Linked DNA regions of Methylibium petroleiphilum PM1. The protein of the gene in region 2 interacts with the protein of the main gene of each other region in a pairwise test. Links are inferred from orthologs where the notes say so. Each region holds a gene or a part of one and is shown on either strand. Other genes may lie near its edges.

Region 1 (5,279 bases), 1.6 Mb from region 2 along the record:
CGGCCGAGAACATCATCAAGTGCGTGCGCCGCTGCGGGCTGGAAGTGGACATGCTGGTACTCAACCCCAGCGCGTCCAGCCACGCGGTGCTGACCGACGACGAGAAGGACCTGGGCGTCGCGCTGGTCGACATCGGCGCCGGCACGACCGACGTGTCGATCTTCACCGACGGCTCGGTGCGCCACACCGCGGTGATCCCGATCGCCGGCGACCTGATCACCAGCGACATCGCGATGGCGCTGCGCACGCCGACCAAGGACGCCGAGGAGATCAAGGTCGAGCACGGCGTGGCCAAGCAGCTGCTGGCCGATCCGAACGAGCAGGTCGAGGTGCCGGGGCTCGGCGACCGCGGCCCGCGCATGCTCAGCCGCCAGGCGCTGGCCGGCGTGATCGAGCCGCGCGTCGAGGAAATCTTCTCGCTGGTGCACCAGGTGATCCGCGAGAGCGGCTACGAGGAGCTGCTGTCCAGCGGCATCGTGCTCACCGGCGGCACCGCGGTGATGCCCGGCATGGTCGAGCTGGGCGAGGACATCTTTCTGAAGCCGGTGAGGAAGGGGCTGCCCACCTACGCCGGCGCACTGTCAGACATGGTGGCGAGCCCGCGCTCGGCCACCGTGATGGGCTTGCTCGAAGAGGCGAGGCTCGCGCGCACGCGCGGCATGAAGGCAGCGCAGCAGGCGGGGTCGGTCCAGACCCTGTTCGGCCGCGTCAAGGATTGGTTCATCGGGAATTTTTAGGGCGTCATCCAGCCCACGTTTTCAACCGGCAACTGCATCAGACGAAGGAGGTCCACCATGGCCATCGAGATGATTGAAGAATTCGAGCTCGGCACGAAGATCAAGGTGATCGGCGTGGGCGGCGGCGGCGGCAACGCTGTCGAGCACATGATCAACGAGGGCGTGCAGGGCGTGGAGTTCATCTGCGCGAACACCGACGCGCAGGCGCTGCACCGCTCCAAGGCCGACCAGCTCATCCAGCTCGGGAGCACCGGCCTGGGCGCGGGCTCCAAGCCGGCCGCCGGCAAGGCCGCGGCCGACGAAGCCGAGGGCCGCATCCGCGACGCGATCGCGGGCGCCAACATGATCTTCCTGACTGCCGGCATGGGCGGCGGCACCGGCACCGGCGCCGCGCCGGTGATCGCGCGCGTGGCCAAGGAGATGGGCATCCTGACGGTGGGCGTGGTGACCAAGCCCTTCGACTTCGAGGGCGGCCGGCGCATGAAGCAGGCCGAGGCCGGCCTGCAGGAGCTGGAAGCCAACGTCGACTCGCTGATCGTGGTGCTCAACGAGAAGTTGCTCGAGGTGCTGGGAGACGACGTGTCGCAGGACCAGGCCTTCAAGCAGGCCAACGACGTGCTGAAGAATGCCGTGGGCGGCATTGCCGACATCATCCACATCGATGCATCGATCAACGTCGACTTCGAGGACGTGAAGACGGTGATGAGCGAGCCCGGCAAGGCGATGATGGGCACCGCGATCGCGACCGGACCGGACCGCGCCAACAAGGCGGCCGACTCGGCGGTGGCCTGCCCGCTGCTCGAGGGCATCGACCTGTCGGGCGCGCGCGGTGTGCTGGTGCTGATCGCGGCGAGCCGCGCCAGCCTGAAGCTGAGCGAGAGCAAGAACGCGATGAACACCATCCGCCGTTACGCCGCGGAAGACGCCCACGTGATCTTCGGCGCCGCCTACGACGAGAGCCTGGGCGACCAGCTGCGCGTGACCGTGATCGCCACCGGACTCGCGCCGGCCCGCCGTGTGCAGGCGCCGATGACGGTGGTGCACAACGCCACGCTGCAGCGGACCGGCACCGACAACATCCCGGTGCTGAACCAGCCGCTGCACACGCAGGGCGGGCTGTCCGCCGCGCCGACCCAGCACGACTACGCCGGCATGCAGGTGCCGAGCGTGTGGCGCAGCGGGCGCACCCAGGCCGCGGCGAAGGTGGATGCGCTGGCGAGCAACGGCATGGACGAGATCGAGATCCCGGCGTTCCTGCGCAAGCAAGCCGATTGATGACGACCACCCCCGTTGCGCCTTCGGCGCTCCCCCTCGAGGGGGCGGCGCTGGCGGGCCGGCGGAGCCGGACCCGCGGCGCCTGCTGGGTGAAGGCAACGTGCGGTGGAAAGTTGCTAACGAGGTGATAGCGCGGCCCCGCAAGCCGGTCGGGGCTGCGCTTTTTACAATGACAGCATGCTGCAGCAACGCACCCTGAAGTCGATCACGCGCGCCGTCGGGGTGGGCGTGCACAGCGGGCAGCGGGTCGAGCTCACGCTGCGGCCGGCGGCGCCCGACACGGGCATCGTGTTCCGGCGTGTCGATCTGCCGAGCCCGGTGGACATCCCGGCACGCTTCGACGCGGTGTGCGATACGCGCATGGCCTCCAGCATTTCGCCCGGCGGCGACCCGGGCGGCCCGAAGGTGCAGACGATCGAGCACTTCATGTCGGCCTGCGCCGGGCTGGGCATCGACAACCTGCTGGCGGACATCACGGCCGACGAGATGCCCATCCTCGACGGTTCGGCCTCCAGCTTCGTGTTCCTGCTGCAGAACGCGGGCATCGAGCTGCAGAAGGCGCCCAAGCGCTTCATCCGCGTGCTGAAGACCGTGGAAGTTCGCGACGGCGAGGGGCCCGGTGCCAAGTGGGCCCGCCTCGAGCCCTATCACGGCTACAAGCTCGCGTTCGAGATCGTGTTCGACCACCCGGCGGTGAGCCAGACCGGCCAGCGCGTGGAGTTCGAGTTCGGCGAGGGTCAGTACCAGCGCGACATTGCGCGAGCGCGGACCTTCGGCTTCGCAAAGGACGTGGACGCGATGCGCGCGCGTGGCCTGACGCTGGGCGGCAGCATGGACAACGCGATCGTCGTCGACGACCACCGTGTGCTCAACGCCGACGGGCTGCGCTATGACGACGAGTTCGTGAAGCACAAGCTGCTCGACGCCATTGGCGACCTGCACATCGCCGGCCACGCGCTGCTGGCGAGCTACACCTCGTTCAAGGGCGGGCACGCGCTGAACAATACGCTGCTGCGTGCGCTGTTCGCCGATCCGACGGCCTACGAGATGACCACGTTCGCGCGCGAGGCCGATGCGCCGCGCGGCTTCGCCGAACTGCCGCCGGCCTGGTAGCCGCGGCGCCGGTCGGTCCGGCCGCCGTCCCGCTTAGACTGCCGCCCATGCTGGTGTTTCGATGGATCCTGTTGCTGCTGCTGGTTGCCGGCGTGCTGTGCTTCGCGATGTATGCGGGCACCGGCCAGGCGCGCTGGCGTGACATCGGCCTGCGCATCGTCAAGTGGACGGTGGTGGCAGCGCTGGGCTTCTTTGCGGTTCTGATCCTCGAGCGCCTGGCGCGCATGGTGTGAACGGAGATACGAGCGATGACTGTCTTCTGGTGGATCGTCGGGGTGCTGCTGATGGGGACCGGGGGCACGGCTGCGGTCACGTTCGCGTTGTACGTCAGCAGCGGCGAGGACCGCTACATGGATGTGGCGCGCGCCGCCTGGCGCTGGACCATCGTGTTCGCGCTCGGGGCCTTCAACATCACGATCTTCAAGCACATCATCCTGACCTTGATCAGCATCTGGCGGTCCTGACCTTCAGCGGCAGGCCGCCGGTCGGGATGGCCTGCAATTTGCCTTTGCATCGCTCCAGGAGGCAAAGATGTTCCCATCAGATGCGAAGTTGCAGCGCCGGCACCTGGTGCTGGCGACCGCCGCGGCCTGCGTGCTGCCGGCCCGTGCGGCCACCGACGAGTACGGTGGTGACCCTTATCGCTCGGCGCAGTGGCCCGAGATGGTCAAGGAGTTCCTGGGTGCGAAGTCGCGGGTCGAGTTCGACCCGCGCGTGCAGGTCAAGGGGCCGACGATGGCGGAAAACCCGATGGTCGTGCCCATCACGGTCTCGGCGCCGGACTTGGCCGACATCCAGCAGATCGTCGTGCTGGTGGACCGCAATCCGATCCGCAAGGTGCTGGAGTTCGAACCGCTGGACGGGACCCGGGCCGCCATTTCCTTCCGTTTCAAGCTGGAGCAGGCCAGCGCCGTGCGCGCCGCGGCGCGCACCCGCGATGGCGTCTGGCATGTCGGTGGCACCTGGGTCGAATCGTCGGGGGGCGGCTGCACGGTGGCCGGCGTAACCCGGCAGGACGGCAGCTGGTCGCAGACGCTCGGCCAGGTGAGCGGACGCTTCTTCGGCGATGCCGTCGAGGCGCCGGGTGCGCGGCTGCGTGTGCGGGTGATGCATCCGATGGACACCGGCCTGGTGGGCGGCATTCCGGCGTTCTACCTGCGCCGCATGGCCGTCACCGACGGGGGGGGCGTGGAGTTGTTGCGCCTGTCGACCTACGAACCGATCAGCGAGAACCCCGTGTTCTCGTTCGACTTCCAGGGCCGACCGCCGGGGCCGTTCCGTGTGACCGGGGTCGACAACAACGGCAACCGCATCGACGGGCAAATCATATGAATCACCCCCGTTGCGGCTGCGCCGCTCTCCCTCGAGGGGGCGACGCTGGCGGGCCGGCAGAGCCGAACCCGCGGCGTCTGCTGGCCTGGGGCAGGGCTTTGCTCGGCGTTTTGCTTTGCGGTGCAGCAATGGGGGCGGTGGCGCAGGCGGATCCGACCACGCTGGACTACCGCCTCAGCGCGCGGGCGCTGGCGCCGGACGTCTATGTGGTGGAGGGCGCAAATGCCGACTTTTCGCGCGCCAACGGCTGCAACATCATCAATACTGGCTTCATCGTCGTCGATGATGGTGTCATCGTCATCAACACCGGGCCATCGAAACGCTACGGCGAACAGCTGCGGGCGCTGGTCGGGCGCACCACCGGCAAGCCGGTGAAGCAGGTGCTGCACCTGAATCTCCACCCCGACTACTTCCTCGGCAACCAGGCCTTCGCCGACGTGCCGCGCCTGGCGACCTCCGCCACGATCGAGGGCATGCGGGCCGAAGCCAAGTCCTACGAGGACAACCTCTACCGCCTCTGCGGCGACTGGATGAAGGCCACCGAGGCGCTGCTGCCCGATCGGACGGTGGCGCCGGGGCCGCTGCTCGCTGGGAACCCGCGCTTCGAGCTGCGGGAGCTGAAGGGGCACACCGCCTCCGATCTGGTGCTGGTCGACCGGATCTCGGGTGTGGTGTTCGCCGGCGGCCTGGTGTTCGTCGACCGGGTGCCGACCACGCCCCACGCCAGGCTGCCGGACTGGCTGGCCAGCCTGGATGCGCTGGCGGCGCAGCCGTTCAAGACCCTGGTGCCCAGTCACGGGCCGGTGGTCGGCGACGCTCGCG
Region 2 (7,579 bases):
ATCGAGGCGATCGGCCACCGCGAAACGCCGGGGCGGCCGGCGCTGTTCGCGACGACGCGGCAGTTCCTCGACGACCTCGGCCTCGCCACGCTCGAGCAGTTGCCCGCCCTCGACGGCGCGCCAGCGGTGACGATGCTCGTCGACGCCTTGCCGGGCCAGGTATCGCTACTCGATGTCGCCATCGATGCGGCCTTGCCGGGGGAGGGCGATCCCGGGCTTCCGCAGCAGGGCCTCGATGCCATTCCGCCGGAGCCGCTCGAGGCTTCGGACGAAGCGGCCTCGGACGACGACGAGGCTGTCGACGCAGCCATCCCCATGGCTGCATCGGAGGCTCTCTCCTCGACCGCAGAACTTCCCACGCCGCCGGCCGACGCCGGCACGGAACCCCAGACATGAATTCGAACGACACTCCGCCCAGCGATACGCAGCCCGATGCCACGCCGCACACCGGCGACGACAGCGCCGCTGCAGCGCCGGTCAAGCGACGCACGCGCAAGGCGGCGACGCCAGCGGCCGCGAGCACGGCAGCCGTGGAGGTGACGGCGGCCGTCGAAGCCGATGCGGACACAGCGGCACCGAAGACCCCGCGGCGGCGCAAGCCCAAGGCCGATGTGGCTGTCGCGGAGTCGTCCGATGCCGTCGCGTCGCCCGTGGCGGCTGATGCGCCGGCGGCGGCCGAGTCCCGACCGGCTCCGATCGAGCGACCTGTACCGGTCTCGGCGCCGGCTGCCGCGGAAGCGGCCGAAGGAACAGCCGCCGACAGCGAACCGACCGAAGTGGCCGGATCCGGCGAATCGGGGGCTGCGGCCGGCGACGAATCGGTCGAGCGCAGCCGTCGTGGCCGCAACCGGCGCCGAGGCCGCAAGGACCGCGCCGGCCGTGAAGGCGGCGAGGCTGCGGGCGCCGATGGCTCGGCCGAGCCCGGCGCCGAACGCCCGCCGCAGGCACCGCGACCGGCGCTCGATCCGGCGCTGGTGGTGGAGCGCTTCGAGGAAGTGCTGTCGGGTGCCTACGACGCCGAGCCACCCGAGCCGGACGATGAGGCCAGCGTCGAGCAGTCGACCAAGCGCGTGCTGCGCCCCGAGCCCGAGGCGCCCAAGCTGCACAAGGTGCTGGCGCAGTCGGGCATCGGTTCGCGCCGCGACATGGAACAGTTCATTCTCGACGGCAAGGTCACGGTCAACGACGAGGTGGCCCATGTGGGCATGCGCATCTCCTACGGCGACCGCATCGCCGTCGACGGCAAGCCGGTGCGTCTGCGCATCCAGCCGGGCCCGGCGCGGCTGCTGGCCTATCACAAGCCGACCGGCGAAGTGGTCACGCTGAACGACCCGGAAGGGCGTCCCACGGTGTTTCGCCGTCTGCCGCGCCTTCAGCAGGGCAAGTGGCAGTCCGTCGGTCGCCTGGATATCAACACCGAGGGCCTGCTGCTGTTCACCAACTCGGGTGAACTGGCGAACCAGCTGATGCATCCCCGCTTCGGCGTCGAGCGCGAGTACGCGGTGCGCGTGCTCGGCAGCCTGAACGAGGAGCAGCGCGCGAAGCTGCTCGAGGGCGTGGAGATCGACGGTCAGACCGCCGGCTTCAAGAGCATCGAGGAGGGCGGTGGCGAAGGCGCGAACCGCTGGTACCGCGTGGTCATCACCGAAGGGCGCAACCGTGAGGTGCGCAAGCTGTTCGACAAGGTCGGCCTGGCCGTGAGCCGTCTGATCCGCATTCGCTACGGCACTGTGGTGCTGCCGCGCGGCCTCAAGCGCGGCGTCTGGGTCGAGCTCGACGACCAGGACCTGCGCGCGATCCGCCAGCTGGCCAGCGGCAACCGTGGCGCAGCGGCGCAAAGCGAGTCGCGCGACGCTCAGGGCAACCGCGAACAACGGCGCAACAACGGTCGCAACGGCAAGCCCGAGCGCAACGCGCGCGGGCCGCAGCAGGGCGGGGCCCGCGCGCAGGGCCAGGGCGGCGGCGAGCGCGGCCCGCGCCGCGAGCCGCGTGAATCGCGGTTCGGCGAGGCCGCACCCGACACCGACGGCGCTGGAGAGGAAGACTTCGGCCGCATCCCCAATCCGCTGGAGCAGACCTTCGACCGTCGCTTTGCGAAGGGCCCGCGCCGCGGCGCAGCCCAGGGCTTCGGGCATGGTGGCTCGCAGTCGGATCACGACGCCGGCGGCCCGCCCGGAACCATTCCGAATCCGCTGGAACAGACCTTCGACAAGCGCTTCGTCAAGGGCTCTCAGCGCATCAATGCCGGCTTCGGCCGGCACGATGCGCACCAGCCCGAGCCGGGCGCCAGGAAGGGCGGGCCGAAGCAGCCCGATCCGATGCAGACCTCGGTGGGCTACATCGGCGCCGATGCCTACTTCAACAAGGCCGGCGGCAAGCGGGGCGGTGGGGGTGGGCGCGGAGGCCAGGGGGGTCGTGGGGGCGGCGGTGGGGGCCGCGGACCGCGCCGCTGAGGCTGCGAGCGACATCGAGGCGCCGACCTCAAGCGCTACAATTCAAGGTTCTGCTAAATCATTGATTCCGGAGAATAAATATGGCGATCGAACGCACCTTGTCCATCATCAAGCCTGACGCCGTTGCCAAGAACGTGATCGGTCAGATCTATGCCCGTTTCGAGGGCGCGGGCCTGAAGATCGTGGCGGCCAAGCTGGTTCACCTGTCGCGCGGCGAGGCCGAGCAGTTCTACGCCGTGCACAAGGCCCGGCCTTTCTTCAAGGACCTGGTCGAGTTCATGATCTCGGGCCCGGTGATGATCCAGGCGCTGGAAGGCGAGGGCGCGATCGCCAAGAACCGCGAGCTGATGGGCGCGACGGACCCGAAGAAGGCCGAGAAGGGCACCATCCGTGCCGACTTCGCCGACAGCATCGACGCCAATGCCGTGCACGGCTCGGACGCGCCGGAGACCGCCGCGGTCGAGGTGGCGTTCTTCTTCCCGGGCATGAACGTCTACAGCCGCTGAACGACTGCGGGGCGCCTGGCGCCCCGACGGTCCGATCGGTGCATGCCATGACTGCGGCCAACCTGCTCGAATTCGATCTCGACGCGCTGGCCGCTTTCTGCGAGCAGCTCGGCGAGAAGCGTTTTCGCGCCACTCAGCTGTTCCGCTGGATCCACCAGAAGGGCCAGAGCGACTTCGCTCAGATGTCCGATCTGGCGAAGTCGCTGCGCGAGAAGCTGGCGGGGCGGGCGGTGGTCCGGCCACTCGCAGTGCTGAGCGAGCACGTGTCGGCCGACGGCACGGTCAAGTGGCTGTTCGACGTCGGCGGCGGCAATGCCGTCGAGACGGTGTTCATCCCCGAGAACGATCGCGGCACGTTGTGCATCTCGTCGCAGGCCGGTTGCGCGGTCGGTTGCCGCTTCTGCTCGACCGGTCACCAGGGCTTCAGTCGCAACCTGTCGACCGGCGAGATCGTTGCCCAGCTCTGGCATGCCGAGCACCAGCTGCGCGCACGGCTGGGCACGACCGAGCGCGTCATCAGCAACGTCGTGATGATGGGCATGGGTGAGCCGCTGCAGAACTACGCCGCGCTGTTGCCGGCGCTGCGCGTGATGCTCGACGATCACGGCTACGGCCTGTCGCGTCGCCGTGTCACGGTATCGACCTCCGGTGTGGTGCCGATGATCGACCGCCTGCGCGAGGACTGTCCGGTGGCTCTGGCAGTGTCGCTGCATGCGCCGACCGACGCGCTGCGCGACGATCTCGTGCCGCTCAACCGCAAGTACCCGATCGCAGAGCTGCTCGAGGCCTGCCAGCGCTACCTCGAGGCGGCGCCGCGCGACTTCATCACCTTCGAGTACTGCATGCTCGACGGCGTCAACGACAGTGAGGCGCAGGCGCGCGAACTGTTGCGCCTGGTGGGCGAACGCGGGCCGGTGGGGCGCGTGCCCTGCAAGATCAACCTCATCCCGTTCAACCCGTTCCCGGCCTCGGGGCTGACGCGTTCGTCAGTGGCGCGCGTGCAGGCCTTCGCGCAGCTGCTGGTCGACGGGGGTCTGGTCACCACGGTGCGACGGACTCGCGGCGATGACATCGACGCCGCCTGCGGCCAACTGGCCGGCGAGGTACAGGACCGCACCAATGCGCAGGCACGGATGCGGCGTGCGCCGATCGCCATCCGGCCGATCGACAGCGCGGTGCAGCGCCGGGCCGACGCTGCACCATCAGGTTCAGCCACGGAGACGACACGATGATGCGGGACGGATGGGTGAGGGACGCGATGCGAGGACTGCTGCTGGCGACGCTGTTGTGTGGCGCGGTCTGGAGCGTTGCCCAGGCGCAGGGCCGGCCCAACGACTTCGGCCGCAGCAGTTCCACCGCCGGTGCCGGCACGGACGAGGAGTCCGACTCGGCGAAGCGCGCGCGCATCCGCCTCGACCTTGCGGGGGCCTATTTCTCCGAGGGGCGTTTCGACAATGCCCTGTCGGAGGTGAAGCTGGCGCTGGCCGCCGACCCCAATCTGCCGCAGGCGCTGAACCTGCAAGGCCTGGTACTGGCCGCGCTGGGCGAGGAGCAGAAGGCCGAGGACAGTTTCAAGCGCGCACTGCAGCTGGCATCCACCGACGGCGACGTGATGCACAACTACGGCTGGTTCCTGTGCCAGCGTGGCCGCTACCCGGAGGCGGGAAAGCTGTTCGAGCGCGCCGTGGCGACGCCGCAGTACCGCACCCCGAACCGGACTTTCCTGGTGCAGGGGATCTGCGAGGCACGCGCCGGCCAGCTGGACCTGGCCGAGCTGACGCTCAAGCGCGCCTACGAACTCGAGCCGGCCAACCCGGCGATCGCGATGAACCTGGCCGACGTGCTGTACCGACGTGGCGAGTACGAGCGGGCGCGCTTCTACGTGCGCCGCGTCAACAACAACGCCGAGTTGCGCAGCGCCGAGACGCTGTGGCTCGCCGCCCGCATCGAGAACCGCCTGGCCAATCCGCAGGGCGTTCGCGATCTGGGCAACCAGCTGCGTGCGAGCTACCCCACGTCGCGCGAGGCGGCGTCGTTCGAGCGGGGGATGTTCGATGAGTGAGGGGACGGTCGACGCCGGCCCGCCGGCCACGACGGCCGGGAAGCTGCTGCGCGCGGCGCGCGAATCGCAAGGGATGCACCTCGCGGTGCTCGCAGCCTCGCTGAAGGTCTCGCCGCAGAAGCTGGAGGCGATCGAGAACGACCACCCAGAACAGCTGCCCGATGCCACTTTCGCGCGTGCGCTGGCGCAGAGCATGTGCCGCGCACTGAAAATCGATGCCGAGCCGGTGCTGTCGCTCCTGCCTACGGCCGCGTCGGCCGGCCGGGGGCTCGATCACGTGGCGCGGGGCCTCAACCAGCCCTTCCACGATCGCGGCGTGCCGAGCGACGGTGACGAGTGGCAGCGCTTCCTCAGCCCACCGCTGATCGCGGCCGCCGTCCTGGTGCTGGCAGCGGTGGCCGTCTACCTGCTGCCCGTGGGCTGGGTGGGTCGGCTGCTGCCGACCGATCCAAGCGCCTCGGCAGTCCCGGAGATCGCCGCCAGCAACCCGATCGATACAGGCGTTGCCGTGTCCTCGACGACGTCGATCGCGCCCGAGTCGGCATCGCCCGCGCTGGCGGGAGCGTCGGCCGTCGGGTCGTCCGAGGCCGAGGCTGCAGCACCCGGTTCGGCCGTGATCGACACGGTGTTCTCGGCCCCGGTCGGCACCGCAGCCTCGGCATCCGCGGCCGGCGGCCTGCTGACCATGCGGGCGGTGGCGGAATCCTGGGTCGAGGTGCGTGATGCGAAGGGGCAGGTGCTGCTGTCGCGCACGCTGGCGGCCGGCGAGGCGGCGGGTCTGGACGGCCCGCTCCCGCTGCGCGTGACCGTGGGAAATGCCGAAGCCACCCAGATCGTTTTCCGCGGCCAGCCGGTCGCATTGAGCGAGTCGACGCGCGACAACGTCGCGCGCTTGGAGCTGAAATGAACAGGCCAGTAGCGTCCACAGGGACCCGCAGTGACGCCGAAGCGATCGACGTGGCGCAGCCTGCCGCGCGCCGTTCGCTGCAGGCGCGTGTCGTCTGGGGCAGCAATGTCGTGACGGTCGGTGGCGACGCCCCGGTGCGCGTGCAGTCCATGACCAACACCGACACGGTGAATGCGATCGAGACTGCGATCCAGGTCAAGGAGCTGGCGTTGGCGGGCTCGGAGTTGGTGCGCATCACGGTCAACACGCCGGAGGCGGCGCAGGCCGTGCCGCACGTGCGCGAGCAGCTAGACCGCATGGGCATCTCGGTGCCGCTGATCGGCGATTTCCACTACAACGGCCACCGCCTGCTGACCGAGTTCCCGGACTGCGCGGCCGCGCTGTCGAAGTACCGCATCAATCCCGGCAACGTGGGCAAGGGCGACAAGCGCGACCGGCAGTTCGCGATGATGATCGAGGCCGCGATGCGCCACGACAAGCCTGTGCGTATCGGCGTCAACTGGGGCAGCCTCGATCAGGAACTGCTGGCGGCTTTGATGGACGAGAACGCCGCCCGCGCCCGGCCCTGGGACGCGAAGCAGGTGATGTACCACGCGCTGATCAGCTCGGCGCTGCAGTCGGCCGCATATGCGCGCGAGCTGGGCATGGACCCGTCCCAGATCCTCATCAGCTGCAAGGTCAGCGGCGTGCAGGACCTCGTGAGCGTCTACCGCGCACTGGCGCGACGCTGCGATTACCCGCTGCACCTCGGGCTCACCGAAGCCGGCATGGGCACCAAGGGCACCGTGGCGTCGACCGCGGCGCTGGCGATGCTGCTGCAGGACGGCATCGGCGACACCATCCGCGTCAGCCTCACGCCGCAGCCGGGCGAGGCCCGCACGCAGGAGGTGGTGGTGGCGCTCGAGATCCTGCAGTCGCTCGGCCTGCGTGCCTTCAATCCCAGCGTCACCGCCTGCCCGGGCTGCGGCCGCACCACCAGCACCACCTTCCAGGAGCTGGCCAAGCAGATCGACGACTTCCTGCGGGCACAGATGCCGGTCTGGAAGGCGCGTTACCCGGGCGTGGAGAACATGAAGGTGGCGGTGATGGGCTGCATCGTCAACGGGCCTGGCGAGAGCAAGCATGCCGATATCGGCATCAGCCTGCCCGGCACCGGCGAGGCGCCTGCCGCGCCGGTGTTCATCGATGGCGAGAAGGCGATGACCTTGCGCGGCGAGGGCATCGCGCGCGAGTTCCAGAACGTCGTCGAGCACTACATCGAGCGCCGTTACGGCAGCATCACCGCCGCGCATTGACGCGGCGAGCCGGCGCACCCCCCGGGTGTGCCCAGCGAACCGGCCGCGGCCGGCCTGAATCCTTGTGGGCATCGACCATGGCAGAACAACAGAAAGCCGCCAAGACGGAGACTTCGCCGCTGCGTGCGGTCAAGGGCATGAACGACCTGCTGCCGCCCGAATCGGCACGCTGGGAATGGTTCGAGGACGCGGTGCGCCGCGTGATGCAGCGTTACGGCTATGCCGCGGTCCGCACACCGATCGTCGAACCGACGGCGCTGTTCGTGCGCGGGCTCGGCGAGGTGACCGACATCGTCGAGAAGGAGATGTACTCCTTCACCGACAACATGAACGGCGACCAACTCACGCTGCGCCCG

What was found. Proteins that work in one complex are often made in the same cells at the same time.
Region 1: the proteins of rlmN (region 2) and ftsZ interact in binary tests that used the Escherichia coli proteins (3 or more experiments, as listed by UniProt). The link is inferred for Methylibium petroleiphilum PM1 from one-to-one orthologs.

Annotation. Positions count from the first base shown.
Region 1 is NC_008825.1:507,209-512,487, forward strand. The notes cover bases 1-2,903. They hold ftsZ (cell division protein FtsZ), read left to right. Parts: upstream 1-794; coding sequence 795-2,012; downstream 2,013-2,903. Other genes in these bases: ftsA (cell division protein FtsA), read left to right, coding at 1-737; lpxC (UDP-3-O-acyl-N-acetylglucosamine deacetylase), read left to right, coding at 2,190-2,903. Outside these bases: more of lpxC, read left to right, coding at 2,904-3,125; MPE_RS02350 (hypothetical protein), read left to right, coding at 3,173-3,358; MPE_RS02355 (hypothetical protein), read left to right, coding at 3,374-3,589; MPE_RS02360 (quinoprotein dehydrogenase-associated SoxYZ-like carrier), read left to right, coding at 3,657-4,457; MPE_RS02365 (quinoprotein relay system zinc metallohydrolase 1), read left to right, coding at 4,586-5,279. UniProt on the Escherichia coli protein: Essential cell division protein that forms a contractile ring structure (Z ring) at the future cell division site. The regulation of the ring assembly controls the timing and the location of cell division.
Region 2 is NC_008825.1:2,137,863-2,145,441, reverse strand. The notes cover bases 2,272-5,098. They hold rlmN (dual-specificity RNA methyltransferase RlmN), read left to right. Parts: upstream 2,272-3,006; coding sequence 3,007-4,191; downstream 4,192-5,098. Other genes in these bases: MPE_RS10080 (helix-turn-helix domain-containing protein), read left to right, coding at 5,014-5,098; pilW (type IV pilus biogenesis/stability protein PilW), read left to right, coding at 4,188-5,021; ndk (nucleoside-diphosphate kinase), read left to right, coding at 2,534-2,959; MPE_RS10100 (pseudouridine synthase), read left to right, coding at 2,272-2,453. In the rest of the region: SMC-Scp complex subunit ScpB, read left to right, coding at 1-396; more of MPE_RS10100, read left to right, coding at 393-2,271; more of MPE_RS10080, read left to right, coding at 5,099-5,928; ispG (flavodoxin-dependent (E)-4-hydroxy-3-methylbut-2-enyl-diphosphate synthase), read left to right, coding at 5,925-7,223; hisS (histidine--tRNA ligase), read left to right, coding at 7,301-7,579.